DNA from 3 places in the Caloramator sp. CAR-1 genome. Region 1 is predicted to be linked to each of the others. Evidence: predicted binding sites of a transcription regulator. Region 1 holds the regulator's gene; each other region holds the start of a gene.
The links. The regulator NrdR, encoded in region 1, represses ribonucleotide reductase genes. The targets are predictions, from matches to a motif close to CACNANATNTNGTG.

Region 1 (10,140 bases):
ATTAAACGTAGATTGGGATGGTAATGAATTATTGCTTTCAGATATATTAGGAACTGATAATGATTTAATCTATCATTATATAGAGGACGAAGTAGAAAAACAACTATTGATGAATGCAATAAATAGACTAAGTAAGCGTGAAAGACAAATAATGGAACTAAGATTTGGCTTAAAAGGTGAAGGAGAAAAAACACAAAAGGAGGTCGCAGATATATTAGGAATTTCACAATCCTATATTTCAAGGCTTGAAAAAAGAATAATTAAAAGATTAAAAAAGGAAATAACTAAAATGGTTTAAATTATAAATTTATTGTAAATTTATGAAAAGAATAAAAAAAATATCCTTCGGGAATAATTATAATACAAAATTAACCGAAGGAGTTGAAGCATCGCTATGGCAAACACCAAAGTTGAAATATGTGGAGTAAACACTTCAAAGCTGCCTGTTCTTACAAATGAAGAAATGAAAGAATTGTTGACGAGAATGAAACAAGGAGATAAAGAAGCTAGGGAAAAGTTTATAAAGGGAAATTTAAGGCTAGTTCTAAGTGTTATTCAAAGATTTAATAATAGAGGAGAAAATGTAGATGATTTGTTCCAAGTTGGATGCATTGGGCTTATTAAGGCAATTGATAATTTCGATATAGATCAGAATGTAAAATTTTCAACTTATGCTGTTCCTATGGTTGTTGGTGAGATAAGAAGATATTTAAGAGATAACAACTCTATTAGAGTTAGCAGATCATTAAGGGATATTGCCTATAGAGCTTTACAGGTTAGGGATAAATTGGTTTCGGAAAACAATAAAGAACCAACAATTTCTGAAATAGCAAAAGAGCTAAATGTTCCCCGTGAAGAAGTTGTTTTTGCGCTAGATGCTATTCAGGATCCTGTTTCTTTATTTGAACCTATATATCATGATGCAGGAGATGCAATATATGTAATGGATCAAATTAGTGACACAAAAAATGATGATGATTCTTGGATAGAAAATATTGCAATTAGGCAAGCCCTTAAAAAATTAAATAAAAGAGAAAAGACGATTTTAATGATGAGATTTTTTGAAGGAAAGACACAAATGGAAGTAGCTGAAGAGATTGGAATTTCCCAAGCACAGGTTTCAAGATTAGAAAAGTCAGCTTTGAACCATTTGAGAAAATTTGTTTAAAGTATGGGTGTTTATAAATTACACCCATATTTTTTTTATTTATATCATATAATTTTTTAGGAGGTGAAGTTATGAGGGATAATTTAGAAAATGTCCATGTTACTTTATCGGAATTAAGACAGATGGAGGTTATAGATATCAATAAGGGTAAGAGATTAGGCTTTATAAGTGATCTTATTTTTGACGATAATTTAGAAAGAATTGAGTATATTGTTATTCCCCCAGAAAATGCTTTTTTGTCCTTTTTTAAAAAAAGGGATGAAATCTTGATAAGTTGGAACAAGGTAAAGACTATAGGGGTAGATGTGATTTTAATAGATCTCTTACAGGATAACAGTGAAGAATAATAGACAATAAACAAAAATGATGCTATAATTTATCAATAAAAAGTTATACGATGGAGATGAAGGAAATGAAATGTCCATTTTGTAATCATGTTGAGACTAAGGTTTTAGATTCACGACCAACTGAAGATAATACATCAATTAGAAGAAGAAGGGAATGCTTAAATTGCAATAGAAGATTTACTACCTATGAAAAGGTGGAGGATATACCTGTTTATGTTGTAAAAAAGGATGGTAGAAGGGAACCCTTTGATAAAAGAAAAATATTAATTGGTGTTTTAAAATCGTGCGAAAAAAGACCTATATCGATTTCAAAGATTGAGGAACTTGCAAATGAAATCGAAAAACAAGTTTATAATACAATGAGACAAGAAGTAGAAAGCAGTTTGATCGGTGAGCTTGTTATGAAAAAATTAAAAGAGTTGGATGATGTAGCTTATGTAAGATTTGCTTCGGTATATAGGCAATTTAAAGATATTAATACTTTTTTAGAAGAATTACAAAAACTATTAAGTGAAAATAAGGATTAGCTTTATGCTGAATCCTTTTATTTTTTATGATAAAATATTTATAAAGAAATTGATGGTGGTGTTATTATGTTTATTTATTCAGATAAAGGAGTTGAAGTCAAAGCCTTTATAGAATTAGGATTTATAAATCATATTTTTACAAATAAATATTTTGGTATTGATTTTAACGAGTATAGTTTAATGCGTAATGATTTAAGAATACCTGATGCTGTTATTGAAAAAATATTTAAGTTAAATTTTAATGCAGATAATTTAGTCTTTACTAAACAGGTTCATGGAGATAAAGTAATTATTGTGACTCATGAAAATAGAGAAAATATACTTGGGACAGAAGCAGATGCAATAATTACAAAGGAATTAAACCTTCCAATTGTGATATTTACAGCAGATTGTGTCCCAATTTTTTTAGTGGATAAAAAAAAGAAGATTGTAGCTGCTGTGCATGCTGGATGGAAGGGGACTGCCCTTAAAATCGTAACAAAGGTTGTTAAAGGGATGACAGAGTATTTTGGTAGTATCCCTAATGATATAATTGCTGCTATAGGACCATCAATAGGACTATGCTGCTATGAAGTTAAGGAAGATTTAGGCGTATTTTTCAATTTAATAAATAAAGGCGAAAAATTTTATATAAGCTTGAGTGAGGAAAATAAAAAACAACTTATTGAATCAGGAATTTTAGAAGAAAATATTTATGAAAGTTTAATTTGCACTATGTGCAGAAATGATTTCTATTCCTATAGAAGGGATGGAACTATGACTGGTAGACAGCTAAATATTATACAAATAAAGGAGTGATATTATGGCGGGAGAAAAAATACTTTTAATTGATGATGAACTGCATATAATTGAATTATTAAAGTATAACTTGGAAACAAATGGTTACAAGGTTTTTTATGCATTAAATGGGAAGGAAGGACTTAAGTTAGCTATTGAGAAAAAGCCAGACTTGATTTTGCTTGATATAATGCTTCCTGAGATGGATGGATTTGATGTTTGTAAGGAATTAAAGAAGAATGAAAGTATATCCAATATACCCATTATTATGCTTACAGCAAAAAGCGAAGAGTTTGATAAAATTTTAGGTTTAGAGCTTGGTGCTGATGATTATATAACAAAACCATTTTCGGTGAGGGAATTATTGGCCCGTGTAAAGGTAGTATTAAGAAGAAATAGCAAAGAAGAAAAAAAGAATGTCGTTCAAATTCATGACTTAAAATTGGATTTTGATAAACATGAGGTTTTAAAAGATGGCAAAAAAATAGAACTGACCTTAAAAGAATTTGAACTTTTGAAACTTTTGATTTTAAATAAAGGTAAGGTTTTAACAAGGGACTTTTTGCTGGATAAAGTGTGGGGATATGAATACTATGGTGAGACAAGAACCGTTGACGTTCATGTAAGACATTTAAGGCAAAAGATTGAAGACGATGATAAAAATCCTAGATATATTGAAACTGTGAGGGGAATAGGATATAAATTTAAAGAATAGGTGATTGAATGAGAAAGAAGTTATTAGTTTTTATTACTACTATTTTAATAACAACTATATCTTTTATTAGTTTTTTGTTTTATTACTATACAAAAAATTTGTTAATAAATACTGTTGAAAATGAATTGGATTATCAAGCTAATTTAGCTATAGATTTTGTGCAATATTCAAAGATTAATAATTTTGATGAATTAGCTAAAAAAATTAAAGGAGCTACCAATAAAAGGGTTACTATAATAAGAAATGATGGTGTGGTATTAGGGGATTCAGATGTAGAAAGTTTTAAAATGGAAAATCATAAGAACAGGAAGGAATTTTTAGATGCTATTTATTATGGTAAAGGAATAAGTTTAAGAAAAAGCTCAACTATAAATCAAAATCTTTTTTATTATGCAAAGCGTTTTGATTATAATGGCAAAATATGTATTATGAGATTAGCAATGCGGTTTGATTTGATTAAATACATGCAGCATAATATTATATACTTTCTGTTAGTAACAATATTAATTGCTTTAATTTTGTCTAGTTTACTTGCTTGGATTTTCTTAGGTAAATTTATTGAACCAATAAGAGACCTTACAAGAATAGCAACTATAATATCAATGGGGGACTATGATAAAAGAATAAAGATAAAAACCAAGGATGAAATAGGAAAGCTTGGACATGCTTTTAATATAATGGCTGCAAGATTACAGGAAACAATACTGGATTTAGAGGATAAAAGAAATAAATTAATATCAATATTAAAAAGTATGGAAGATGGTGTTATCGCTTTTGACAACAATGAAAAAATAATTTTAATTAATCCTGCTGCAAAGAAAATGTTTGATATCAAGGAGGATGTTACTGGCAAACATTTCATTGAAGTTATAAGAAATCTTGAATTGGAAGAATTAATTAAACAAAATTTAGAGGATGAAATCGAGATAAAAGTTTCGTATCCTGATGTAAAGTATTTTAAAATAAAGATAATTAAGATAAATAGTGAAAAAAATACTGAAAATGTTGGAACTTTAATGGTTATTCAGGATATAACAAAAATGAAAATGCTTGAAAATATGCGTTCAGAATTTGTTGCTAATGTTTCCCATGAATTAAAGACACCTTTAACATCGATAAAGGGATTTGCTGAAACACTAAAGGATGTAGAAGATGAAAATATTCGTAAGAAATTTTTAGATATAATTAATATTGAGGCGGAAAGATTAACGAGGTTGATTAATGATATTTTAACTTTATCAGAACTAGAGAATAAAGAATATGCTCTTAATTTTGAAAAATTAAATGTTATAGAAATATTAGAAGAAATTAAATATATTATGAAACCATTGGCAGAAAGTAAAAATATCGAAATATATTTAGAAAAAAAATGTGAAGATATTTATGTTCACGGAGATAGAGATAAATTTAAGCAAATGCTAATTAATTTATTAGATAATGCGATTAAATATACCAATGAGGGAGGAAAAGTAAAAATTATATTAGAAAAAAGCAAGAATCAAGTAATCATTTCTGTCATTGACAATGGAATTGGTATTCCAAAAGAACACTTGCCAAGGCTTTTTGAGCGTTTTTATAGGGTTGACAAAGCAAGATCAAGAAGTTTAGGAGGAACGGGACTTGGACTTGCGATAGTTAAGCATGTTGTAAATCTCATGCAAGGGAAAATAGATGTCGAAAGTAAAGTAGGAGAAGGAACTACTTTTAAGATAACATTGCCTATGTAAGTTTACTAACTTCGGTTATTCGAAGTTAGTATTTTTCTTGATATTATTTTTTTTAAATGTTAATATTAAATTTATGATAATTAAAGTTGAGGTGTCGAATTTGAAAAGAGATGGACTTGTTATAAAAAGTGTAGCTTTTAATTCTATTGCACAGGAAGTAGGAATAGAAGCTGGAGATGTTTTGCTTGAAATAAATGGAGTTAAGGTAAGGGATATTCTAGAGTATAAGTATTTAACTACGGATGAATATTTAAACTTGGTAGTTAGAAAAAATTATGGAGAAGAGTGGGAGATTGAGATAGAAAAGGATTATGATGAAGATTTAGGATTAGAGCTTATAGATCCAGCTATCGAGCATCCTAAAAGATGTCATAATAAATGCATTTTTTGCTTTATAGATCAATTACCTCCTAACTTAAGGGGGACACTGTATTTTAAGGATGATGATTCCATGTTATCCTTTCTTCAAGGAAATTTTATAACACTAACAAATTTAAAGGATGAGGAAATAGATAGGATTATAAAATATAGAATAAGTCCAATTAATGTATCTGTTCATACTACTAATCCTGAATTAAGGGTAAAAATGCTTAATAATAAAAGGGCAGCTGAAATTAATAATCAGCTTAAAAAGTTAGCTGAAGGTGGTATTACTATTAACTGCCAAATTGTTTTATGTTATGGAATTAATGATAAAGAAGAATTAGTAAAGACTCTTAAAGATTTAAAGGGACTTTATCCTAATGTTCAAAATGTTGCAATAGTTCCCGTTGGAATTACAAAATATAGAGATAAATTATATAAAATAGAAGGTTATGATGCCCAAAAATCATTAGAACTTATAGAATATTTAAAGCCTCTTCAAGAAAAGTATAAGAAAGAACTAGGAACTCCATTTGCACGTCTTGCTGATGAATTTTATGTTATGGCAGGTGTGGAGCTACCTGATTATGAACATTACGGGGATTTTGAACAACTTGAGGATGGCATTGGTATGATTAGATTTTTTGAAAGAAACATTCTTGAGGATTTAAAAACAAATGATTTTGACGGAAAGGGTAAAAAAATTGCTTTTATAACTGGAGAGTCGTTTTTTAGTTATTTAAATGATATATCGAAAATTATCTCTAAAAAACTTAATTTAAATATTGAAGTTTATAAAGTTTATAATGAATTCTTTGGAGAAAAGATAACTGTAGCAGGTTTATTGACAGGTAGGGATATAATTAATCAGTTAAAAAATTCAATTACAGAAAAATATATTTTTGTTCCAAACAATATGTTAAAAGCTGACGAAGATATATTTTTGGATGATGTCAGTTTACTGGAATTGGAAAATGAATTAAAGGCAAAGGTGATTAAAGTAAAATATACTGGAGAAGATTTGATAGAAAAAATTAAAGGTGAGGTGATATAATGGCGAAACCAATTGTTGCAATAGTTGGAAGACCAAATGTAGGGAAATCTACTCTTTTTAATAAGCTGGTTGGAAAAAGAATATCTATAGTTGAGGATACTCCTGGAGTAACGAGGGATAGAATTTATGCTGAGGTTGAATGGTTAAATTACAGGTTTACCCTCGTAGATACAGGCGGCATTGAACCTGAAAGTGAAGATATTATACTTAAACAAATGAAAAGACAGGCTCAAATAGCAATTGAAACTGCAGATGTAATATTGTTTATGGTGGATGGCAAGGAAGGGTTAACTGCTACAGATATTGAAGTTGCAGAAATGTTAAGAAGGGTTAATAAGCCAGTCGTTCTTGTTGTAAATAAAATTGATAATTTAAAGTTAGAGGATAACAAGTTTGAGTTTTATTCATTAGGTTTAGGAGAACCAATTACAATTTCTGCAGCTTTAAGTTTAGGTCTTGGGGATATGCTTGATGAAATCGTTAAATATTTTAAAGATAAAGAAGCTGATGATGAAGAAGAACCATTAATCAAGGTTGCAATAGTTGGGAAACCAAATGTTGGTAAATCTTCTTTGTTAAATAGATTAACAGGAGAAGAAAGGGCTATAGTTAGTGATATTCCTGGAACTACAAGGGATGCAATAGATAGTTTAGTGGAAATTAACGGTGAGAAATTTTTGTTTATTGATACAGCGGGTATAAGGAGAAAGAGCAGAATTAAAGAAGAGATAGAAAAATATAGTGTCATCCGTTCACTTGCTGCAATAGATAGAGCAGATGTTTGCCTTATTATGATTGATGCTACTGAAGGAGTGACGGAGCAGGATGAGAAAATTGCAGGCATAGCCCATGAAGCAGGGAAAGGTATAGTTATAGTTGTTAATAAATGGGATTTAATAGAAAAAGATGATAAAACGATGAATGAATATAATAATAAAATCAGAACAGCATTATCCTTTATGACATATGCCCCGATTATTTATATTTCGGCCAAAACTGGTCAAAGAGTAACTAAATTAATAGACCTTATAAAATATGTTGCTGTTCAAAATGCAATGAGGGTTAAGACCGGTGTTCTAAATGAAGTGATAAGTGAGGCAGTTATGTTAAGGCAACCACCAGTTGAAAAAGGCAAAGCACTAAAGATTTATTATGCTACACAAGTTTCGACGAAACCACCTACATTTGCTATATTTGTTAATGATGAAGAAATAGTTCATTTTTCTTACGACAGATATCTTGAAAATCAAATTAGGCAACATTTTGGATTTGAAGGGACGCCGATAAGGCTTGTTTATAAATCCAAAAAGGAGGATTAAAATGAAGATAGCAGTATTAGGTGGGGGAAGCTGGGGAACAGCTATTGCAGTTTTATTATCAAAAAAGTCTAATGACGTTTACATCTGGGATCGCAACGCTTCAATATTAGAAGAAATAAAATATAAAAGACAAAACTCTAAGTATTTACCGGATGTTATTATTCCAAAGAATGTCGATGTAAGGTTTAATTTAGAAGAAACGATTAAAAGTTCTGATATTATAGTAGTTGCAGTTCCATCCCATGCAGTTCGTGAGCTTTGTTTAAAGATTAAAGAATTTGTTAATGAAAATCAGATTTTTGTAAGCCTGACAAAGGGCATAGAAGATAAAACATTTAAAAGAATGTCAGAAATATTGGGGGAGTTTTTCCCTAATAATAAGATTGCAGTTCTTTCAGGTCCTTCACATGCCGAGGAAGTTTCAAAGGATATCCCAACAGCAATAGTTGCTGCATCAAAGGACGAAGATACTGCATTAAAAGTTCAAGACATTTTTATGACTCCTAATTTCAGAGTGTATACCAATACTGATGTTGTTGGTGTTGAAATAGGAGGTGCAGTTAAAAATATTATAGCACTTGCTGCTGGCATTTCAGATGGTTTAGGATTTGGGGATAATACAAAGGCGGCGCTTATGACAAGAGGTATAGCTGAGATTGCAAGACTTGGCACAGCTCTTGGAGCTAATCCAATGACTTTTGCAGGATTGAGCGGTATAGGTGATTTAATCGTAACCTGCACAAGTATGCATTCAAGGAATAGAAGGGCAGGTATTTTGATAGGTAAGGGTAAAAAGGTTGAGGAAGCTTTAAGCGAAATAAAGATGGTTGTTGAGGGGGTAAATACGACTAAATCTACATATGAACTATCCAAGAAAATAGGTATAGAAATGCCAATAACAGAAAAGCTCTATAACGTTCTTTTTAATGGCAAAGATGCCAAAGAAGCTGTTACTGAGCTTATGCAAAGAGATAAAAAGGATGAAATACAATATTCTTCATATTTTGTAAGGTGATATAATGAATGCATTAGATTTGTTTATAACTTTTTTTAAAATTGGTGCCTTTACCCTTGGAGGGGGATATGCTATGATCCCCCTTATTGAAAGGGAGGTAGTAGATAAAAGAGAATGGATAGGGCGTGAAGAATTCCTTGATTTAGTGGCTGTTGCTCAAGCTTCACCAGGACCCATAGCTGTAAATACAGCTGTATTTGTAGGCTATAAATTAATGGGAATAAAGGGGGTTATTTTTAGCTGTTTAGGTTCGGTTCTTCCTTCTTTTATAATAATAGTTTTAATTGCAGCTGTTTTTACTGAAATAAAAAATAGCCCTACAATAGAAAAAATTTTTTTAGGAATAAGGCCTGTGGTAGCAGGGATGGTTTTTGCATCAGTATTCAGATTGGGAAAGAGTGCTAAAATAAATAGAATAAGCATTATATTTGTTTTATTAGTTGCAATATCAATATGGATTTTTAAAATCACACCAATTTATATTATTTTATTATCAATTATTGTTGGTTCATTAAGATATTTAACAAGGGGAAATAAAATATGATTTTAAAGTTATTTCTTACGTTTTTTAAAATAGGGATGTTTAGCTTTGGTGGGGGCTATGCAATGCTACCTTTGATACAATTAAATGTAGTAAATCAAAATAATTGGCTATCCCATAAAGAATTTATTGATATTGTTGCTATTTCTCAAGTTACTCCAGGACCTATAGCAATTAATTGTGCAACCTATGTTGGCTACAAGTTAGCAGGAATTTTTGGAGCTATATCTAGCACATTAGGAGTTTCAATGCCGTCGGTTATTATTATGATAATTCTAACTAAATTAGTATTAAAACTCAATAATGCAAAATTTTTTGAAGCTATTTTTTCAAATTTAAGGCCTACAGTAATAGGACTGATATTGGCAGCTGCCATATTGGTATTTAATGAATCCGTCTTTGATATTAAAACTTTTATTGTATTTCTTTTATCCTTCGTTGTATCTCTAAAATACAAGGTTGATCCAATAATTTTAACTATTTTAGGTGGGGTTTTAGGATATATTATTTTTTAATAATTCCTCCACAATTAGTTCTAAAAAATAATGATGCTAAATATATATGAATTAGATAAAATGTATTAGGAG
Region 2 (10,140 bases), on a different contig from region 1:
GCTATACTCACCCTTTGGAATTGCGGGGGTTGAAACATTAGGATACGAAATTGCAATGCAGTGTAGAGAAAAGATAGGTAAAGATCCTGATGTTGTTATAGCAACCCATGCTGGTGGAGGAAATGTAACAGGAACCGCAAGGGGACTTAGAAAGGCTGGAGCCCTTGACACAAAGGTTTATGGAGCTAGTGTGGACTTGTCAGGACTTCATATGGCGTCAGACCATGATTTTAATAGAAAGTCCTTTACAACAGGACATACAGGATTTGGAATACCATTTGCAACTTGGCCAGATAGATCAGACGTTCCAAGAAGTGCTGCAAGACCATTAAGATATCTTGATAGATATTTTACAGTTAAGCAGGGAGAAGTTTTCTATATAACTGAAGCCCTTGCACAGCTTGAGGGAATTGAAAGGGGACCGGCAGGAAATACATCATTAACGGCTGCCTTTGCCCTTGCGATGGAAATGGATGAGGATCAGGTTATAGTTGTTCAGGAAACTGAATACACAGGGGTTGGTAAACATCATCTATCACAATTAAGCTTTGCAAGGAAAAATGGAATTGATATAAGATTTGGAAACCCAGATGAAGAAGTAGCAGGAAAGAACATAATTCTTCCTGAACATCCAGGCCTTATTAAGGCAAGGGAAGTTGATCTTAACAAACTAAGAAGATCCTACATCAAAAACTGTATAGAGATAAATAAAGTAGAATCCCTAACAAAGGAAGATATAGAATTCCTAGCACAAGATACAAAAACTGATGATGATTTTGTAATAGAAGCTTTAAAGGAACTTGGTGTAAAAATTGAATAGGGACAGTTCTTAATTGTTTTAAATAATAAAAAATTTAAAAAATATAGGGACGGTTTATTGTCTTAAATTATAAACAATTAAGAACCGTCCCCAATAACAAGGAGGGAGTAAGATGTCAAAGAGACCAGATGATTTTGAAGTAAGAAGACAACATCTTAAAAATTTAACTGATGAAGAACTTGAAAGAAGATTTTGGCAGCTTGCTGAGGAAATTGTTAAGCCTTTAGTTGAGCTTGCTTACAATCATACATCTCCAGCAGTTGAAAGATCAGTTCTTTTAAGGATGGGGTTTTCAAGCATAGAAGCAAAGGCAATTGTTGAAGGTGTTATGAAGCTTGGCCTTTTAGGTAAAGGTGCAGGAAATGTAGTTTATAGACTTGCAAAAAAGAAAAATTTACCAATAAGAGAAGCAGGTTTACTACTTGTTGAAGGAAAGGCTTGGGAGGAAGTTCCAGGACTATTTGAGGGAGGTGCTGCAAATGCTTGAAAAGAACAAAAAGCTTGATATAGAAGAAATTTTAAAGGACCTTGAACATTATAGACCAAAAAGAAGAGGTTGGCACTGGAGGGAAGAACAAGGTAGGCAAATCTATGGTGAATTTGAATATCATCAAGCTTCAAAACCATTAAAGCAAAGCATTCCACTTCCAGCTGCAAGAAGCTTTGGAAACATTGACCCACAGCCTGATTGTATTGTAACAACTGAAATTGCATCAGGTAGATTTGAAGACGACATAAGAAGAATGAGAATGGCTGCATGGCATGGTGCAGACCACATAATGGTTATTAGAACAGCAGGACAAAGCCATTATGATGGGCTAATTGAAGGAACTCCTGAAGGAATTGGTGGTGTTCCAATATCAAGAAAACAAGTTAGAGCAACAAGAAAGGCCCTTGACCTTATAGAAGAAGAAGTTGGAAGACCAATAAACTTCCACTCATACGTATCAGGTGTAGCTGGACCAGATATTGCTGTTATGTTTGCTGAAGAAGGAGTTAACGGTGCTCATCAGGACCCACAATACAACGTTTTATACAGAAACATAAACATGGTAAGATCCTTTGTTGATGCAGCTGTTGCAAAGAAGATAATGGCATGGGCGGATATGGTTCAAATCGATGGTGCTCACAATGCCAACGCAACTGCAATGAAGGCATGGAAGGTTATGCCAGAGCTTATGGTTCAGCACGCTATAAACTGTGCCTTCTCAAAGGCTGTTGGAATGAAGCCAGAAAATATAGCGCTATCTACAGTTCCACCAACAGCTCCACCAGCACCATGCTTAAGACTTGACCTTCCATATGCTGTTGCCCTAAGACATTTATTCAAAGATTACAAGATGAGAGCTCAGATGAATACAAAATATATGGAAAGCGATACGAGGGAAGCTACAGTAACCCATGTATTGAACCTTTTAATTTCAAGGCTTACAAGGGCAGATATACAATCAACAATAACTCCAGATGAAGGAAGAAACGTTCCATGGCATTACTATAACATTCAAGCAATTAGCACTGCAAAGCAGGCACTTGTTGGTATGGACGGACTTTTAGAAATGGTAGAGCTCAAAAAAGATGGTTACCTTGCTGAAAAGGTTAGAGAACTTAAGGAAAGAGCCGTTCTATTTATGGAGGAAATCCTTGAAGTTGGTGGATACTTTAAGGCTGTTGAAATGGGCTTCTTTGTTGATTCAGGTATGTATCCAGAAAGAAATGGAGATGGGATAGTAAGACATATAGATGGAGGAATTGGTGCAGGAACAGTAGTTGAAAGGGATAAGGATTACATGGCACCAGTTTGCGAACACTTTGGATATAACAATCTTCCAGAAGGGTTAGAAAAGCCATGTGATCTTATAGATGGCTGCACATTCCATAAACCAGAAAAGATAGTATTTATCGATGAGCTTGATGAAAACGACAATGTATACAACAGACTAAAGGAAACAGAACACTTAAGAAAATCCACAGAAATCAAGCCAGAGGTTGAATGGACTGGTGATGGAATAGTTGCAACAACTATATTCTTACCCTGCGATGAAGATACTGCTGAGGCTGCAGCATTAGAAATAGGAAAGAAGATGGGACTTGAAGATGTTGTAGTAATTCATAAATTACCTGCCCATCCATCTGAAGGAACGGTAGTTGAAATTAAGGGTAGAGTTCCATTTACAATAGATGTTTCAAAGCTTACTATTCCAAAGAAGCCAGAAGTTCTTGATGACGATGTTATTAGAAAGGACATTGAAAGAAAGGGAATGAAGGTTGTTGCGGCAACTGTTGGTGAAGATGAACACTCAGTAGGACTTAGAGAAGTTATAGACATAAAACATGGCGGAATAGAAAAATATGGAATAGAAGTTCATTATTTAGGAACTTCAGTTCCAGTTGAAAAGCTTGTTGACGCTGCAATCGAGCTCAACGCTGATGCGATACTTGCAAGCACAATTATAACCCACAACGATGTTCACATTAAGAACATGAAAAAGCTTCATGAACTTTGTATTGAAAAGGGTATAAGAGACAGAATAATCCTTGCAGCAGGTGGAACTCAAATCAACGACGATATTGCAAAAGAAGCAGGTATGGACGCAGGATTTGGTAGAGGAACTAAGGGAGTTCACGTGGCATCCTTCCTTGTAAAGAGAAGATGGGAAATGGAGAAGGATAGGAATGAAAATTGATTGCTTAATAGCTGAAATAGGTAGCACTACGACGGTATTAAATGCGTTTAATATTAAAAATGAGATTAAATTCATAGGTCAAGGACAGGGGCCAACGACTGTCCTTGAGGGGGATGTCACAATAGGCCTTAACATGGCTCTAGACTCCCTTGCAAAAAATATAGGTGCAGATTATATAGAATACGATGAATTTTTTGCCACATCCAGTGCAGCTGGAGGGTTAAGAATGACGGTCCACGGCCTTGTTTATGACATGACTGTAAGGGCGGCAAAGGAAGCCGCCCTTGGGGCCGGGGCCATTATAAAGATGGTTACTGCAGGAAAGTTAAGAAGGACTGACCTTCAAAAGATAAAGGAAATAAGGCCTAATATTATACTTGTTGCAGGCGGCGTTGATTATGGTGAAAGGGAAACAGCCCTTTATAACGCAGAACAGATTGCTAACCTAAAGCTCAACGTTCCGGTACTCTATGCCGGAAACATCGAAAATCATGAAGAGGTTAAGCTAATTTTTGAAGAAGCTGGTCAGCCTCTTTATATAGTTGAAAACGTTTATCCAAGGATTGATATGTTAAACGTTGAACCTACAAGAAAGGTAATACAAAAGGTTTTTGAAGAACATATAACTAAAGCCCCAGGGATGTCAAAGGTGAGAAACATGGTTAACGAATCCATAATTCCAACCCCAGGGGCAGTAATGGAAAGTGCTATTTTGCTTCACGAAGCATTAGGGGATTTGATGGTTTTAGACGTTGGGGGGGCAACTACAGACGTTCACTCTGTTACCGAAGGCAGCGACGAAATACAAAGAATTTTAATAAGCCCAGAGCCCTTTGCAAAAAGAACAGTAGAAGGGGACCTTGGAGTTTATGTTAATCTTCCTCATATAGTTGAAAAAATAGGTCTTGAGGAGTTAAAAAAGGAATTTCCTGATGCAGAAGAGCTTATAGAAAATAGAAAGCCGATACCAGAAACCGATAGGGAAAAGGAATTCATAGAAAGGTTAACAAAAGAGGCAGTTTTAACTGCTGTAAGAAGGCATGCGGGTGGATTAAGGCATATATTTGGTCCTACGGGAAAGAAAACTGTTGCAGAGGGAAAGGACCTTACAAATGTAAAATATATTATAGGGACTGGAGGAGCCTTGACAAGGCTGCCTAAGCGGGTTGAAATATTGTCCAGCATTCCCTATGATAACACAGGAGATATGTTCCTTTATCCCAAAAAGGGAGTTAAGGTGCTTATCGACAACTATTATATCATGGCTTCCCTTGGAGTATTATCTAAAAAACATAAGGAAGCTGCATTAAAACTATTAATGGAAAGTTTGGGTTTGGAAGGTGCTTGATATGTATCCAAGAGTTGAGGTAAATTTAAACAAATTAAAGGAAAATGCAAACTTTTTAGCAAAGTTGTCAGAAAAGCATGGAATTAAGATCATGGGGGTTACCAAGTGCTTTTGTGCAATTCCAGAGCTTTCAAAAGCTTTGGTAGAAGGTGGAGTTGAATATATTGCTGATTCAAGGATTGAAAATTTGATTAAGCTTAAGGATCTTAATGTTAAAAAGGTTCTTTTAAGAATTCCAATGCAAAGTGAAGCTGAGCTTGTTGTAAAATATTCAGATTACAGTCAAAATTCGGAATTGGAAACTTTAAAGCTATTGGGGGCAAAGGCTTTAGAGATTGGAAAAATTCATAAAGTAATTTTGATGGTAGACCTAGGGGATTTAAGAGAGGGGATATGGCCGGAGGATGTTGATGGCTTTGTTGCTGAAGCTATAAAAATTGAAGGAATCAAAATTGTTGGGTTTGGTGTTAATTTAACCTGCTATGGTGGAGTTATTCCCGATGAGAACAATCTTGGAAGGCTTGTTGAGATTGCAAAAAAGATGCAGGAAAAATATAATTTAGATCTTGAGATTATATCAGGAGGGAATTCCTCAAGTTTATATTTGCTCTTAGAGAATAGATTACCAAAGGGGATAAACAATTTAAGGTTCGGTGAAGCTCTACTTTTAGGCAGAGAAACTGCCTTTGGGAATTTTGTAGATGGCCTTCATAAGGATGTGTTTATTTTAAGGGCTGAGATAATAGAGTTAAAGGAAAAGCCTTCTGTTCCTATTGGCAACATTGGTATGGATGCCTTTGGGCAAAAACCACATTTTGAAGACAAGGGAATTATGAAAAGGGCAATTGTTGCCATGGGAAGGCAGGATATTGATCCGAGTGGGCTTATCCCCTTGGATCAGGATATATCAATAGTTGGTGCAAGCAGCGATCATACAATTTTAGATGTTACCCATAGCAAGAGGGAATATAAAGTTGGGGATACGGTAGAATTTGTAATGGAATATGGTGCCCTTTTGAGGGCTATGACTTCGGAGTATGTAAAAAAGGTGATAGTTTAACAAAAAGCCAACTGATGATAACGTTCATCAGTTGGCTTTTCACTTTATATCAATATCAATTTCATTGCTTTATTATAAACCCAATCTTTCTTTGCATCTTTCTCAATGTTTTTGTTGCAACATAATTTGCCTTTTCTGCACCTTTGTTGTAAATATTTTCAAGATAAGTTTTATCATCTAAAAGTTCCTTTACTTTATTTTGAATCGGAGTAAGTTCATTAATAACAGCTTCTGCAACATCTTCTTTAAACTTAGCATACCCGGATCCTTCATATCTTCTTTCTATTTCTTCAGGAGTCATATTTGTTATTGCAGATAATATATTTATTAAATTCTTTATACCCGGTTGTTCATCGCTGTATCTGACAATACCTACTGTATCGGTTACTGCCCTTGATATTTTTTTTCTTATCACCTCTGGGGGGTCCATTATTAAAATATAACCGTTTGGGTTATCCTCTGACTTTGACATTTTCTTTGATGGATCTTGAAGATCCATTATCTTTGCTGCCCTTTCAGGTATATATGCTTCAGGAACCTTAAAGGTTGGACTGTATAGGTTATTAAACCTAATTGCAATATCCCTTGCAAGTTCAAGGTGCTGCTTTTGATCCTTTCCAACAGGGACAAGGTCTGTATTGTAAAGAAGAATATCTGCTGCCATAAGAACAGGATAATTAAAAAGTCCTGCACTTATGCTTTCACCAAGTTTTTGAGCTTTATCCTTATACTGTGTCATACGGCTTAGTTCTCCCATGTAGGTAAAGCAGTTTAAAAGCCATGCAGCTTCACTGTGGGCGGGGACATGGGATTGAATAAACAAAGTATTTTTTTCAGGGTCAATGCCTGAGGCGATATATATTGCTAAAATTTCAAGGGTTCTTTTTCTTAAAAGGGCAGGCTCCTGCCTTACAGTTATAGCATGTAAATCAACAACACAAAAATATGAATCATACTCATCCTGAAGTTTAACCCAATTTTTAATAGCACCAAGATAATTACCAAGGGTTAAGTCCCCGGATGGCTTTATTCCGCTAAATATAACCTTTTTTTCTTCCATGTCAAACACCCCTTTATCTATATAAATTGGTAAATAATGAAAATGTCAAAAAGTTAAAATGTCAAGTGGCAGGCACTAATAAAAAACACCCTATACAAAAGTATAGGGCGCATGGTGCGCGGTGCCACCTATTTTCAGGAAATATATTCCCCTCGTTGTAAAAGCCTTTATAACGTAAGGCAAACGGCTCTGGCTACTTGATTCACCATGCTCCTTAGGGACCCATTCGGCTTAAGGGATGCTACCGCATTTCCACCAGCAGCGGCTCTCTGTAAGCTCCTTTTTAAGCCTACTTGCTCCCGTCATTGGATTTATCTATATACTATTATATTGAACAATAATTGTCAAGAAATTATAAAATTTGTTTGAAAATTCATACTATATTTGGTATAATTTTTTACAAGATAAAATTTGAGGTGATATTATGAAGGTTATAAAAAAAGATGGAAGGGTTGAAGAATTTTATAAAGATAAGATAATTACTTCTATCGAAAATGCATCCGACGATGTTAAGGAACCTTTAACTATGTCTGATGTAGAAAATGTAGTCCGTGAAGTGGAAAAAAATTTATTAAACCTTAATAAAAAAGAAGTAACAACCCATGAGATAAGGCAAGTTACAATTGAAGTGCTTAAAAATTTTGGCTTTAACGATGTAGCAGAAGCCTATGAGAATTTTATATAAGGGGGAATTTTTATGACAAGCTTAAAGGGGACAAGGACAGCAGAAAATCTTATGAAGGCCTTTGCTGGCGAATCCCAAGCAAGGACAAGATATACATATTATGCAAGTCAAGCAAAAAAGGAAGGCTTTATTCAAATTTCAAACATATTTATGGAAACTGCTGATAATGAAAAGGAACATGCTAAAATATTTTTTAAATTTTTAAACGAAGATTTGCAGGGTGAAACTGTTGAAATCACAGCGGATTATCCTGTTGGGCTTTCTACAACTTTAGAAAATTTAAAATATGCAGCAAACGGAGAAAATGAAGAATGGACAAAACTCTATCCAGAGTTTGCTAAAGTTGCAGAAGAAGAGGGTTTCCCAAAGATTGCTTTAGCTTTTAGAAAGATAGCAGAAGTTGAACAGAGGCATGAGGCTAGATATAGAAAGCTTTATGAAAATCTTTTAAGTGATAAGGTGTTTAAAAAGGATGAAAAGGTTCTTTGGAAATGCAATAATTGCGGTTATATTCATGAAGGCAAAGAGGCACCAGCAATTTGCCCAACATGCCAACATCCACAAGGATATTTTGAGGTATTTGTAGAGAATTATTAATTTAGTGGCGTCAAACTTTTGTTTGGCGCCTTTTTTGATAAATAAATAAATAAAAGGAAATAATAGTTATTGAAAATTAAATAAAGGGAGTGATTTAAATGGAAATGTTTTGCTATCAATGCGAACAGACAGCTGGAGGTAAAGGTTGTGTTAAGGTTGGCGTTTGTGGGAAGCAACCTGATACAGCAAATTTACAGGATCTGCTTATTTATCTTTTAAAAGGAATTGCCTTCTATGGCAACATAGGAAGAAAGCTTGGAATTAAAGATGAAGAAATAGACCATTTCATTGCATACTCGATGTTTTCTACTTTAACCAATGTTAATTTTGACAATGAAAGATTTGTTGGGCTTATATTTAAGGCGGATGAATACAAGGAAAAGTTAAAAGAAATAGTTAAGAGAGAATATGAAAAAAAGAATGGGAAATGGGATGTTAAAGAACCTGAGGCTGCCCTTTACAGACCAAATGGAGGAGAAAAGGAACTTTTGGAACAATCAAAAGGAAAGGGTATAATGGCAGACGAAACATTGGATATGGATATTAGAGCACTAAGAGAAATGTTGATCTATGGTCTTAAGGGAATGGCAGCCTATGCTCATCATGCCTATATTCTCGGTAAAAAGGATGAAGAGGTTAATGCCTTTTTCCACACGGGACTTGCAGCAACATTAGATGATTCTTTAACTGTAAATGACTTAGTAAAATTATGCCTAGAATGCGGAAGGGCTAATTACAGATGTATGGAAATATTAAATGAAGGACATAAGGAACACTTTGGAACACCTCAACCGACGGAAGTTGATTTAAGTTTGAATAAGGGGCCTTTTATTGTAGTTTCGGGTCATGATCTGCATGATTTGGAGGAACTTTTAAAACAAACAGAAGGAAAAGGGATTAATATATACACCCATGGTGAAATGCTTCCTGCCCATGGTTATCCTGGGCTTAAAAAATACAAGCATTTAGTAGGCAACTTTGGATCGGCTTGGCAAAATCAACAAAGTGAGTTTGATAATTTACCAGGAGGAATTTTATTTACAACAAATTGCTTGATGCCACCTAAAGATAGTTATAAAGATAGGTTATTTACAACAAGCATGGTAGGATATTCAGGAATTCAACATATAGAAGTTAAAAATGGGAAAAAAGATTTTACCCCATTAATAAACAAAGCTTTGGAACTTGGAGGCTTTAAAGAAGATAAACCAGATAAAAAAATAATGGTAGGTTTTGGCCATGATGCGGTCATTGGTATAGCTGATAAGGTTATTGATTTGATAAAGCAAGGCAAAATTAAGAGATTCATGCTAATTGGTGGATGTGATGGAGCTAAGCCTGGTAGAAATTATTATACAGAGATGGCACAAAAAGCCCCGATGGACACAATAATTTTAACTCTTGCTTGCGGTAAGTATAGATTTAATAAACTTGACTTTGGAGATATAGATGGAATTCCAAGGCTATTAGACGTTGGGCAGTGCAACGATTCTTATTCTGCTATTAGAATTGCCCTAGCTCTAGCTGATGCCTTTAAGTGTGGAGTTAATGACTTACCGCTAAGCCTTGTGTTGTCATGGTATGAACAAAAAGCAGTGGCTATATTATTAACGCTTTTGCATTTAGGTATTAAAAATATAAGACTAGGACCAACATTACCTGCCTTTATAACTCCAAATATTTTACAGGTTCTTATAGACAACTACAATATTATGCCGATATCTAATGCAGAACATGATTTACAAGAAATTTTATCATAGGAGAGGTATCCTCTCCTTTTTATTTTTTCTTTTTTGTTTTATAATTAATTTATAAATTTATAGGGAGAGGGTTGAATATGCAGGTATTAGATTTTTTGAAATCAAATGAAGAAATAAATAAATTAT
Region 3 (10,140 bases), on a different contig from region 1:
GATAGAGGTGGATTAACCTAATCCACCTCTAATACTTCCTAATTTTATAATTAATTCTTTTAAAATATTGTATTCTTGACAATTATTATCAAGTATTTGAGACTCCTTGCCTAAAAGATGTAAAAGTATTGGCCTTGCGGTTTTTAAAAGGGTATGGTAAAAGCTGTTTTCTATATTTGCTTCCACGTCAAAATCAAGATTTAGTATTTCTCTTGTAAGGGCTATATCTATTTCGTATTCCTTTCTTACTTCTTCTGCAATAAAACGCTTTGTAATGTTTGGATTTGCATATTTTAAAGCAAATTCCATATCGTTTTTTATCTGTGGATAAATTTCAATGAGCTTTTCTATTCCAAAATCACCATATTTATTTTTAATTTCTCTAAGGGCACGGCCTGTTCCTAAGAATTCGGGTGGCATCCCTATGGTATACATTGCAGCGGTAAAGGAAATTGCCCTTGGGATGTTTACATTTAAGGTGGTATCGATTTCTAAAATTTCTTCTTTTGTTTTTTCGTTTTCGATTATTGTTGCAAATTTATTAAGGTCAACAAATTCCCTATGATAGGATAATCCCTTTTTAGAAGCTGCCAATCTGTCGCGATTTTTGGGAATAAAGATGGATATATTTGCTGCTGTTTCTGCGATTTTTAAAAAGGATTTAAGATAATATTTTGTAAAAATGGAGATAAAATCTTTTATTATAGAAATTTCTTCATTTGAAAATTCCTTTGCTTTATATTTGTCTATGTTTTGTTCTATATATTTTACAAGGCTTCTTGTTTTTTCAAATCCATGATCATATCTTAATGCCGATTGAATTGTTACGGTTTTTATTCCTGAGTATGTCTTAAGAAAGTTTTCTATATTTTCAAAGGTAAGTTGCCCTCTAAAAGGTAGACTACCACAACCCATTATAGGGTAAATTTTAGTGGGGTGTATTTTTTCTAATTTCTTTGCTTTAGAAATAGATAAAATGACTGCCAAGACGCTTGATACCATTCCATAGGATAAGGCGGAATCAGATCTTCCGATCATGAACCTTATATACTTTGGTTTATTTTTTAAACCATCTATAAATTCTTCTAATAAATTGTCGATATTTACAAGGGAGACCACATCTTCGAATAGAGGAATAATATTTATTGAGTCTTCATCAAATTTGATACTAAAGTTTTTGTTTCCAAGTTCAATTACTGATTGAATTCGAGAAAGGGTATCAATAAGATCCTTAGAAGATTCGCACATGGGGACGATTACTTCCTTTATTGCTTGATATTGTGTTTTTTCAAACATAGAAAAATTTGTTTCAACTGCAGCCATTATGCACATGATTTGTCTAAATACTGTTTCTTTATCTGCACTTGATAGTCTTGGAGTTATAAAGACATCTTTGCCAGGGATTAGACCATTATGAAAAAGCTCGTTTGCCACTTGAAGGGGTTGATGATAAGGTGTTAATTTTCCTTCAAAATCTATCATAACCTCATCAATGCCAAGTCCCCCTAAATCTTGAGGGAGAAGAGAAAACAAGGCTTCTTCTGGTTCTTGTTGAATAGAAATATACTCTGCTGCGTTATCAGGATGCTGAGTCATCATGGTTTTTGGGATTTTCATAAAATCACTCCTAAGCATATATATTATATTCTATTCTTTTATGCAAGATAATGATACAAAAATTTCATAACATACTTATATAATAATAAATTTAGGGCAAAATTTCAATGAATTTGCAATAATAATTTTAGTAAATTTCACTACGATTTTCATGATGTCAAATGACGATTATTTTAAATAAGAAAAGATATTTTTAGAAAAAGTGAATTTAATATGTTTTTAGATTAAAAAATAAAATAAACTTAATTTGACAAAACTATATATAGTGGGTAAAATTTTTAAAGTGCACAAAATATTGTGGTAATTTTTGAAAAGGGGAGATTTTGATGCTTACTCAAGTAAAAAAGAGGGATGGGAGAGTAGTAAACTTCACAAAGGAAAAAATTACAAGAGCTATTTATTTGGCAGCTCAAAACGTAGGGGGAACGGATTATTCAAAGGCCGAAGAATTAACTGAGAAGGTAATATCCTACATTATGAACAACCTTCCAAATGAGGAAATTCCAACAGTGGAATTTATTCAGGATTGTGTTGAAAAGGTTTTGATAGAAAACGGTCATGCAAAAACTGCAAAGGCGTATATTTTATATAGGGCCAAAAGAACAAGATATAGAGAAGCAAAAAGTGAGCTTATGGATGTTGTAAAGGAAATATTAAAGGAAACAAGCAGAGAAAACGCAAACATAGGGAACTCTCCTTCAGCTAAGATGCTGCAAATTGCATCAGCTGCAAGTAAACAGTATTATTTACATAATGTGATTCCGGAAGAAATGGCAAAGGCGCATATTAATGCCGATATTCATATCCATGATTTGGACTTTTACGGCAAAACTTTAAATTGTCTTCAAATAGATCTTACAAAGCTTTTATTAAATGGCTTTAATACAGGATATGGATATATTCGTCCGCCAAAGAGGATATCCTCTGCAACAGCACAAGCAGCAATAATTCTTCAAAGCAATCAAAACGATATGTATGGCGGTCAAAGTTTCCCCCATTTCGATAAAGCTATGGCTGCGGTTATAAGAACCTTTAAAGAAAAGCCATCCTATGAAGAAATATTCCAGGCTATGGAGGCCCTTGTTTATAATTTAAACAGCATGCATTCAAGGGCAGGAGCACAAGTCCCCTTTAGCAGCATAAACCTTGGAACAGATACTTCAGAAGAAGGAAGAATGGTAATAAGAGCAATGCTTGAAGCCTTTGATAAGGGGCTTGGAAGGGGAGAAAGTCCGATATTCCCTAACCTTGTGTTTAGAATTAAAAAAGGAATAAACTTTGAAGAAGGCGATCCAAATTACGATTTATTTAAACTTGCAATGAAGGTTGCAGCCCATAGAATGAATCCAACCTTTAGCTTTATGGATTCAAGCTTCAATGCAAAATACGGCGATGAGATTTCATATATGGGATGTAGAACAAGAACAATTCAAAACAGAAACGGCCTTGAAATATCAGCAGGGAGAGGGAATATAGCACCGGTTACAATAAACCTTCCAAGGCTTGCTCTTAAGGTTGGATTTGGAAATATCGATGGTTTCTTTAAGAACTTAGATGAAATTTTAGATCTATGTAAAAGGCAGCTTCTTCATAGATTTGAAGTGCTTGCAAATCTTAGGGTAAAGGACCTTCCTTTCCTTATGGGACAAAAGCTTTATATGGGTTCAGAAAATTTAAAGGAAGAAGATACTATAAGGGAAGCTATAAAAAATGGAACTTTAGGAATAGGATTTATAGGACTTGCAGAAACTTTAAAGGCACTTATTGGAAAGCATCATGGCGAGGATAAGGAAGCATTAGAATTAGGTTATAGGATAATTGAATATATAAGAAAGTATACAGATAAAACATCAGAAGAAACAGGACTAAATTTTGTTTGCTATGCAACGCCGGCAGAAGGAACAGCAGGAAGATTTGTTCCATACGATAGAAAAATGTTTGGTTTAATTGAAGGTGTTACTGATAAGGATTATTATACTAATTCATACCATGTTCCAGTAACACAAGAAATTAGCATTTTTGACAAAATTGAAATAGAGGGAAGATTCCATAAACTTTGCAATGGTGGACATATAAGCTATGTTGAACTCCCATCTACAGTCGAAAACAATATTGAGGCCTTTGAAAAGATACTAAAATGGATGGCAAAATGCGATGTTGGATATGCAGGAATAAACTTCCCGATAGATGAGTGCAGAGTATGCGGACATAGGGGAATTATCCATAATGAATGTCCAGAATGTGGTAGTGAAGATATAAGAAGGATAAGGAGAATAACAGGATATTTATCCACTATTGACAGATTTAATGATGCAAAGAAAAAGGAACTTTATGATAGAGTAAAGCATGGGTGGAATTAAGCGGCAAAACGCCGCTTAATTTTATAAAATGAGGTGATAAGATGAAAATAAGGATCGCAGGGATAGAAAGGGAAAGTTTTGTTGATGGCCCTGGAATAAGATATGCAATTTTTGCTCAAGGATGTAGCCACAACTGCAAAGGATGTCATAATCCATCAACCCATGATTTTAATAAAGGTGTTTTAATGGATGCTGAAGATATTTATAATGATATTTTAAAAAGAAGATTTATAGACGGTATAACCTTTACTGGAGGAGATCCTTTTTTTCAGGCGGAAGCATTTTCTTATCTTGCAAATATGTTAAAAAAGCATAACTATCATATTATTGCTTATACAGGATTTTATTTTGATGATCTTATAAAAGAATATAAATATTTAAACTTACTGAAAAATATAGATATATTAATAGATGGACCTTTTATATTAAAGGAGAAGGATTTAAAATTAAAATTTAGGGGTTCAAGAAATCAAAGGATTATTGATGTTAAAAGGAGTTTAGAATTAAATAAAGTAATAACCGTAGATTTTTAGGGCTGCAGCTGCAGCCCTAAGTTTTTATAATAGATTTTTGCTATAATGAACTTAAGCTTGGCTTAGAAATGGAAGGGAGGCACAAGGATGAATGAGAGAAAACTAAAAATATTTTTTGAAGTAGCTAAATCTCTTAATATGACAGAAGTAGCTAGAAATTTATATATAAGTCAGCCGGCAGTTAGTATGGCTATTTCTGAATTAGAGGAGGAACTTGGGGTTAAGCTTTTTGAGAGAATTGGTAAAAAACTTTATTTAACTTATGAAGGAAAAATTTTTTTAGGGTATGTTAGGCGAATATTAAATATTTATGATGAATGTAGAACAAAAATAGAGCATATTGCTAACTTAAAATATGGAAAATTGAAGATAGGTGCAAGCACGACTATAGGGATTTATCTTCTTCCTGAAATAATTGGAAGTTTTAGTGACGTATTCAAAGATATTGAAATTTCAATTGCAATTGAAAATACCAAGATTATCGAGAGTATGTTGTTGGAAAACAAAATTGATATTGCTTTTGTTGAAGGACCTATCTATTCAGAAGAAATAGTAGTTAAGGATTTTTGCGATGATGAGCTTGTGGTTATAGTATCTTCAAATCATAGGTTAGCTAAATTTAATGAAATTGACAAAAAGGAGTTAGAGGATGAAAAGTTTATATTAAGAGAAGTTGGAAGTGGAACGAGGGAGGTTTTTGAAAAGGCATTTTATAAAAGCAGTATAGAATACAAAGTTGCCTTTGAGCTTGGAAATACAGAAGCTATAAAAAAAGCAGTGATGGCTAATTTAGGTATTTCTTGTGTGTCTAAAAGGTGTGTTAAGGATGAAGTAAACTTAGGGCGTATTTCTATGCTAAAGGTAAAAGATGTTGATTTAAGTAGAAAATTTTATTTTATATATCATAAGGACAAATATTTTTCAAATCTACTAAATGTGTTTATTGATTATGCATACAACTTTGTTAGTATATAACTATTATGTTATGGATGATATAAAATAATATTATTTTACTTATTATTTGTTTGAGTTTAAAATTTAAAAAGGAGGTGTTAAAATTATGGATACAAAGATCATCCCAGGTGTTGTAGCAGGTATAATTATTACTGTTCTAACATATTTACTTCAAAACATATGGGTAATAAAAAAACTTAATTTAAGCACATTGATAATAGCAATTATACTTGGAGGATTAATAAAAAATACAGTAGGCGTATCCCAAAACTTTGAAGATGGAATTAAATTTTGTTCTAAAAAGGTACTTAGAGTTGCAATAGTGCTTCTTGGATTTAAACTTAGCTTTTCACAGATTTTAAAAATTGGACCTAAAGCTGTTATTATAATTTTAATTTCAAGCACATCCGCTATTTTGCTTACAAATTACCTCGGTAAGAAATTTAATTTAAAACAAAAATTAACCATATTATTAGCAACAGGTATTTCTATATGTGGAGCTGCAGCTATTGCGGCTACAAATGCTATTATAAAGTCAGATGAAGAAGATGTTGCTTATTCTATAGGAGTTATAACTGTTTTAGGAACTATCTTTATGTTTATTTATCCGGTTATATTTAACATTTTTAAAATGAATTCACAACTATACAGCATTTGGACAGGAGCGTCAATACATGAAGTTGCTCAGGTAGTTGCAGCAGGATTTGCAGTTTCAAATGATGTGGGAACACAGGCAACTATAGTTAAGTTAACGAGGGTTTTATTTATTATACCTGTTACGTTAATATTAAGTTTAGTTTCATCAAAAAGAGAAAATAGCAAGTTTAGTTTTAAAAATGTTTCTGTTCCGCATTTTGTGTTGTTTTTTCTTGGGGTAGTTATAATAAATTCTATTGTTCAAATTCCTAAGAATATATTGGACTTGTTAGTTAAGATAGATGGGTATTTGATGACATTAGCTATGGCTGGACTTGGTTTAGATTTGAATATAGCATCAATGAAAAAGGTAGGACTTAAGCCATTATATTTAGGCATTATATCAAGTTTATTTATTTCGTTAATAAGTTTATTAATGTCGTATATAGTTTAAAAAATAACATAATTAAAAGAAGATGTATGAAGATGCTTTTTAGCAGTGGTAAAATAAGTAATTTACAGTTAAAAAATAGATGAATTTTGAAAGGGCTGCTTAGCAGCCCTTTTTTGGTAGCGTTATATAAAATTTTACGCCTTTGTCGGTGTTTTCAACTCCATAACTCCCGCCATGAAGGTGCATGATGTTTTTTACAATAGAAAGCCCGATTCCCGTCCCGCCAAGTGTTCTATTTCTTGACTTGTCGAGTTTATAGAATATATCCCATATTCTTTCCTTTTCCTCATCAGGAATGTGGGAGCCTGTATTTTCGACCTCTACTTTAATTTGACTATCTTCATCTATCATATTAATATAAATAGTCCCGTTTTCGGAAGTATGTTTTATTGCATTTGTAATATAATTAGTTAATACTTGATTCATCCTGTCAAAGTCAGCAAAAACTTCCATATCATCTATTAGATTTAATTTTAAAGTGATATTTTTTTCTTCAATAGGTCCTTTAAATTTACTAACTATGATTTTTATCAATTTATCCAATTTAAAGTTTTCCTTTGAAAGTTCAAGTTTTCCGGATTCAAGTTTTGAAAGTTCTAACATATCCTCCACAAGGTTTGTCATGTTTTTAGTTTCATCAAGTATTATTTTAAGATAATAATCTTTTTCTTTATCATCAAATATTCCATCCTTTAATGCTTCTGCATAGCCTTCAATGAGGGCAATAGGTGTTTTAAGATCATGGGAAACCGCTGCAATAAAATCCCTTCTCATTTTATCCAGCTTTTTTTCCTTTTCAATGTCCTTTTCAAGTTTTGCATTAGCTTCCTTTAAAGAAGTTAAGGCATTGTTTAAATTTTCAGAAAGGACGTTTAAGCTGTTTGCAAGGCTTCCTATTTCATCTTCAGATTTTACGTTGCATTTTTGGCTAAAATCCAGGTTTGCCATCTTTACTGCGACTTTATTCATTTCAATCAGAGGCTTGGATATAATTTTGGAATATAAATATGATAATATAAGGATTATGCCAATGGCTAACAGAATGAAATATATATATATTTTATTGATTACAAATACAGCCTCATTTATAGGCTGCAACGATGTTGCACAAATAATAAGCTCCCTATTGTCTAAATTATATATACTGACGATGCCAATTATAGGCTCACTTTTAGCGGTTAAAAAAAAGGTAGTGATATTATTGCCTTTCTTTATAAGTTTCATTTGTGATCGGTTAATTCCTTTTATTACATCTAAAAGCAATCTATTTTTTAATACCTTGTCCCTACCATCTAATCTAAAAATTTTAGGCATTAGATTTTCGCTCAAAACCATTATTTTTGAATTTGAATTTTCTTCTGCTTCAAAAATGGCGTTTTCTACTTCTGAAATAGTTCTGGCTTCTTTGTATTTATTTACAAATTCGCTTAATGTTTTTTCAGTTCCGTTTATCTTTTGTGCGATATAAAATCTTTCAAAAAAAAGAGATAGAAATAACATGGTTAGAATAAGGAAGGATATAAATATTACTGCGTTGATCAAAAACAATTTTGCGGTTAAACCTTTAATCTTTATCATGATTCACCTCAAACCTATATCCATAACCTCTAACTGTTGATATAAGGTATCCTTTTGGCCCTAATTTTTCCCTTAACCTTTTTACATGAGTATCTACTGTTCTTAAGTCACCATCATAATCAAATCCCCAAATTGCGTCAAGTATTTTTTCGCGTGTTAGAGTTATTCCCTTGTTTTTAAAAAGATAAAGAAGTATTTCAAATTCCTTAGGCGAAAGGAAAACCTCTTCACCGTCAATTAAGACTCTATGGGCATCTTCATCAATATATAGACCGTTATATGATGCGGGATTAGAATTTACTTCTGTATAATATGTTCTTTTTAAAAGGGCCTTTACATTTGCAACTACTACCTTAGGACTTACAGGTTTTGTAAGATAAATATCCGTTCCAAGTTCAAACCCTAATAATTTATCATCATCATCGGATTTTGCAGTAAGCATTATGACAGGCAGAGAAGAAGTTTTTCTTATTTCGTTTAATAGTGTCCAACCATCCATAATGGGCATCATGACATCAATTACAGCAAGGTGAATCTTATGGGACTTTAATATTTTTAATGCTTCATAGCCGTTTTCAGCTGTAAGAACATTATAATTTTCCTTTATAAGATAAGCCTTTAAAAGATCCCTTAATCTTTCTTCGTCATCTACTATTAGGATAGTTTCCATCATAATAACACCTCGCTATTCATAGCGCAGAGCTTCTATTGGATTTGATTTTGATGCTTTGTTTGCAGGATAAATACCAAATAATACTCCTATAAATATAGAGAATATAACTGCAATAGATATCGTTCGGATAGAAATATAAATGGACATCTTGAAAAACACTTTTAAAACATTTGAAATTAAATATCCTAATGTTACCCCAAAGATACCCCCTAAAAGGCTTATGGTTGCTGATTCAATTAAAAATTGTAGAAGGATCCATCTTCTTTTAGCCCCTACTGCCTTTCTAATACCTATTTCTCTTGTTCTTTCAACTACAGAAACCAACATAATATTCATGATTCCTATGCCTCCAACCAATAGGGAGATAGCAGCAATTCCCATAAGCATTAAAGTCATGCTGTTTGTAGTTTCTGTGGCAGTATTTAAAAGGCTTGTTTGGTCAAAGACTCTATAACTTGTGGTATCACCATTAAACCTTTTACTAAGATATAATTCTAAATATCCCTTTGCAAATTCTACTTCTTCTTTGCTATTAGCTTCTATATATAAAGTCCTTATGTTAGTATTTCTTGTTAACCTTTGGGCAGTTGAGATAGGAATTATAATTCTATCATCACCTGAGCCAGATGAACTACTACCTTGAGATTTAAGTATTCCCACAATTGTAAAATCAATTCCATTAATATTTATATATTCTCCGATTATATTAGTTCTTCCACTATAAAGCTCATCAACTATATCTTGACCTAAAACAGCAACATAACTTCTATTCTTAACATCATCATCGCTTATAAATCTGCCAATGTCAACATAGATTTTTCTAATATCTGAGTATTCTGAAGTGGAACCTTCTAAATTAGTAGTGTATGTTTTTGAGCCATATTTTGCAGTTACATTTCCTGATATAAAGGGGGCGATTCTTTTTATTCCTGGTTTTGTCTTTAAATATTCAATATCTTCATTTGAAAAGGAGTTTGAACGAAAGCCTGTAATGTTTACTGTTATTAGATTGGTTCCTAGACTTTCTATTTGAGATTGAATTTGCTTTTTAGTTCCTTCACCAAGTCCTACAAGTATTATTACAGATGAAATACCTATAATTATACCTAGCATAGTAAGGAATGACCTCATTTTATTTGCTAGAATAGATCTAAAGGATACTTTAAATAGTTTACTTACCTTCATATGCTAACCTCCTTAACCATATTATCAGAGGTTATAATACCGTCCCTTATAGTAATTATTCTTCTTGCTTCCTTTGCTATATCTTTGTCGTGGGTAATTAAAACGATAGTGTGTCCAACGTTGTTTAATTTTTGTAAAAGTTTCAAAATT

Region 2: a site for NrdR is predicted at 7,349-7,362, ahead of Q3V94_RS04445 (ATP cone domain-containing protein). Genes of this name have one in related genera too.
Region 3: a site for NrdR is predicted at 1,904-1,917, ahead of nrdD (anaerobic ribonucleoside-triphosphate reductase). Genes of this name have one in related genera too.

What each region holds. Positions count from the first base shown of each region.
Region 1 is NZ_JAUONW010000016.1:21,806-31,945, reverse strand. It holds gene sigE (RNA polymerase sporulation sigma factor SigE) at 1-298, shown strand, start outside; gene sigG (RNA polymerase sporulation sigma factor SigG) at 395-1,168, shown strand; gene Q3V94_RS04790 (YlmC/YmxH family sporulation protein) at 1,240-1,515, shown strand; gene nrdR (transcriptional regulator NrdR) at 1,581-2,042, shown strand; gene pgeF (peptidoglycan editing factor PgeF) at 2,109-2,840, shown strand; gene Q3V94_RS04775 (winged helix-turn-helix domain-containing protein) at 2,845-3,534, shown strand; gene pnpS (two-component system histidine kinase PnpS) at 3,543-5,261, shown strand; gene Q3V94_RS04765 (DUF512 domain-containing protein) at 5,362-6,678, shown strand; gene der (ribosome biogenesis GTPase Der) at 6,678-7,997, shown strand; gene Q3V94_RS04755 (NAD(P)H-dependent glycerol-3-phosphate dehydrogenase) at 7,999-9,012, shown strand; gene Q3V94_RS04750 (chromate transporter) at 9,017-9,556, shown strand; gene Q3V94_RS04745 (chromate transporter) at 9,553-10,068, shown strand.
Region 2 is NZ_JAUONW010000014.1:35,318-45,457, forward strand. It holds gene ortB (2-amino-4-oxopentanoate thiolase subunit OrtB) at 1-820, shown strand, start outside; gene Q3V94_RS04420 (ornithine aminomutase subunit alpha) at 933-1,307, shown strand; gene oraE (D-ornithine 4,5-aminomutase subunit OraE) at 1,300-3,504, shown strand; gene Q3V94_RS04430 (GlmL-related ornithine degradation protein) at 3,494-4,852, shown strand; gene orr (ornithine racemase Orr) at 4,854-5,912, shown strand; gene trpS (tryptophan--tRNA ligase) at 5,974-6,972, opposite strand; T-box leader at 7,073-7,287, opposite strand; gene Q3V94_RS04445 (ATP cone domain-containing protein) at 7,397-7,657, shown strand; gene rbr (rubrerythrin) at 7,670-8,254, shown strand; gene hcp (hydroxylamine reductase) at 8,353-10,014, shown strand; gene Q3V94_RS04460 (hypothetical protein) at 10,092-10,140, shown strand, end outside.
Region 3 is NZ_JAUONW010000039.1:17,906-28,045, forward strand. It holds gene asnA (aspartate--ammonia ligase) at 1-1, shown strand, start outside; gene ppcA (phosphoenolpyruvate carboxylase) at 13-1,617, opposite strand; gene nrdD (anaerobic ribonucleoside-triphosphate reductase) at 1,944-3,977, shown strand; gene nrdG (anaerobic ribonucleoside-triphosphate reductase activating protein) at 4,019-4,510, shown strand; gene Q3V94_RS10535 (LysR family transcriptional regulator) at 4,598-5,485, shown strand; gene Q3V94_RS10540 (YeiH family protein) at 5,571-6,554, shown strand; gene Q3V94_RS10545 (cell wall metabolism sensor histidine kinase WalK) at 6,654-8,132, opposite strand; gene Q3V94_RS10550 (response regulator transcription factor) at 8,119-8,805, opposite strand; gene Q3V94_RS10555 (ABC transporter permease) at 8,818-9,990, opposite strand; gene Q3V94_RS10560 (ABC transporter ATP-binding protein) at 9,987-10,140, opposite strand, start outside.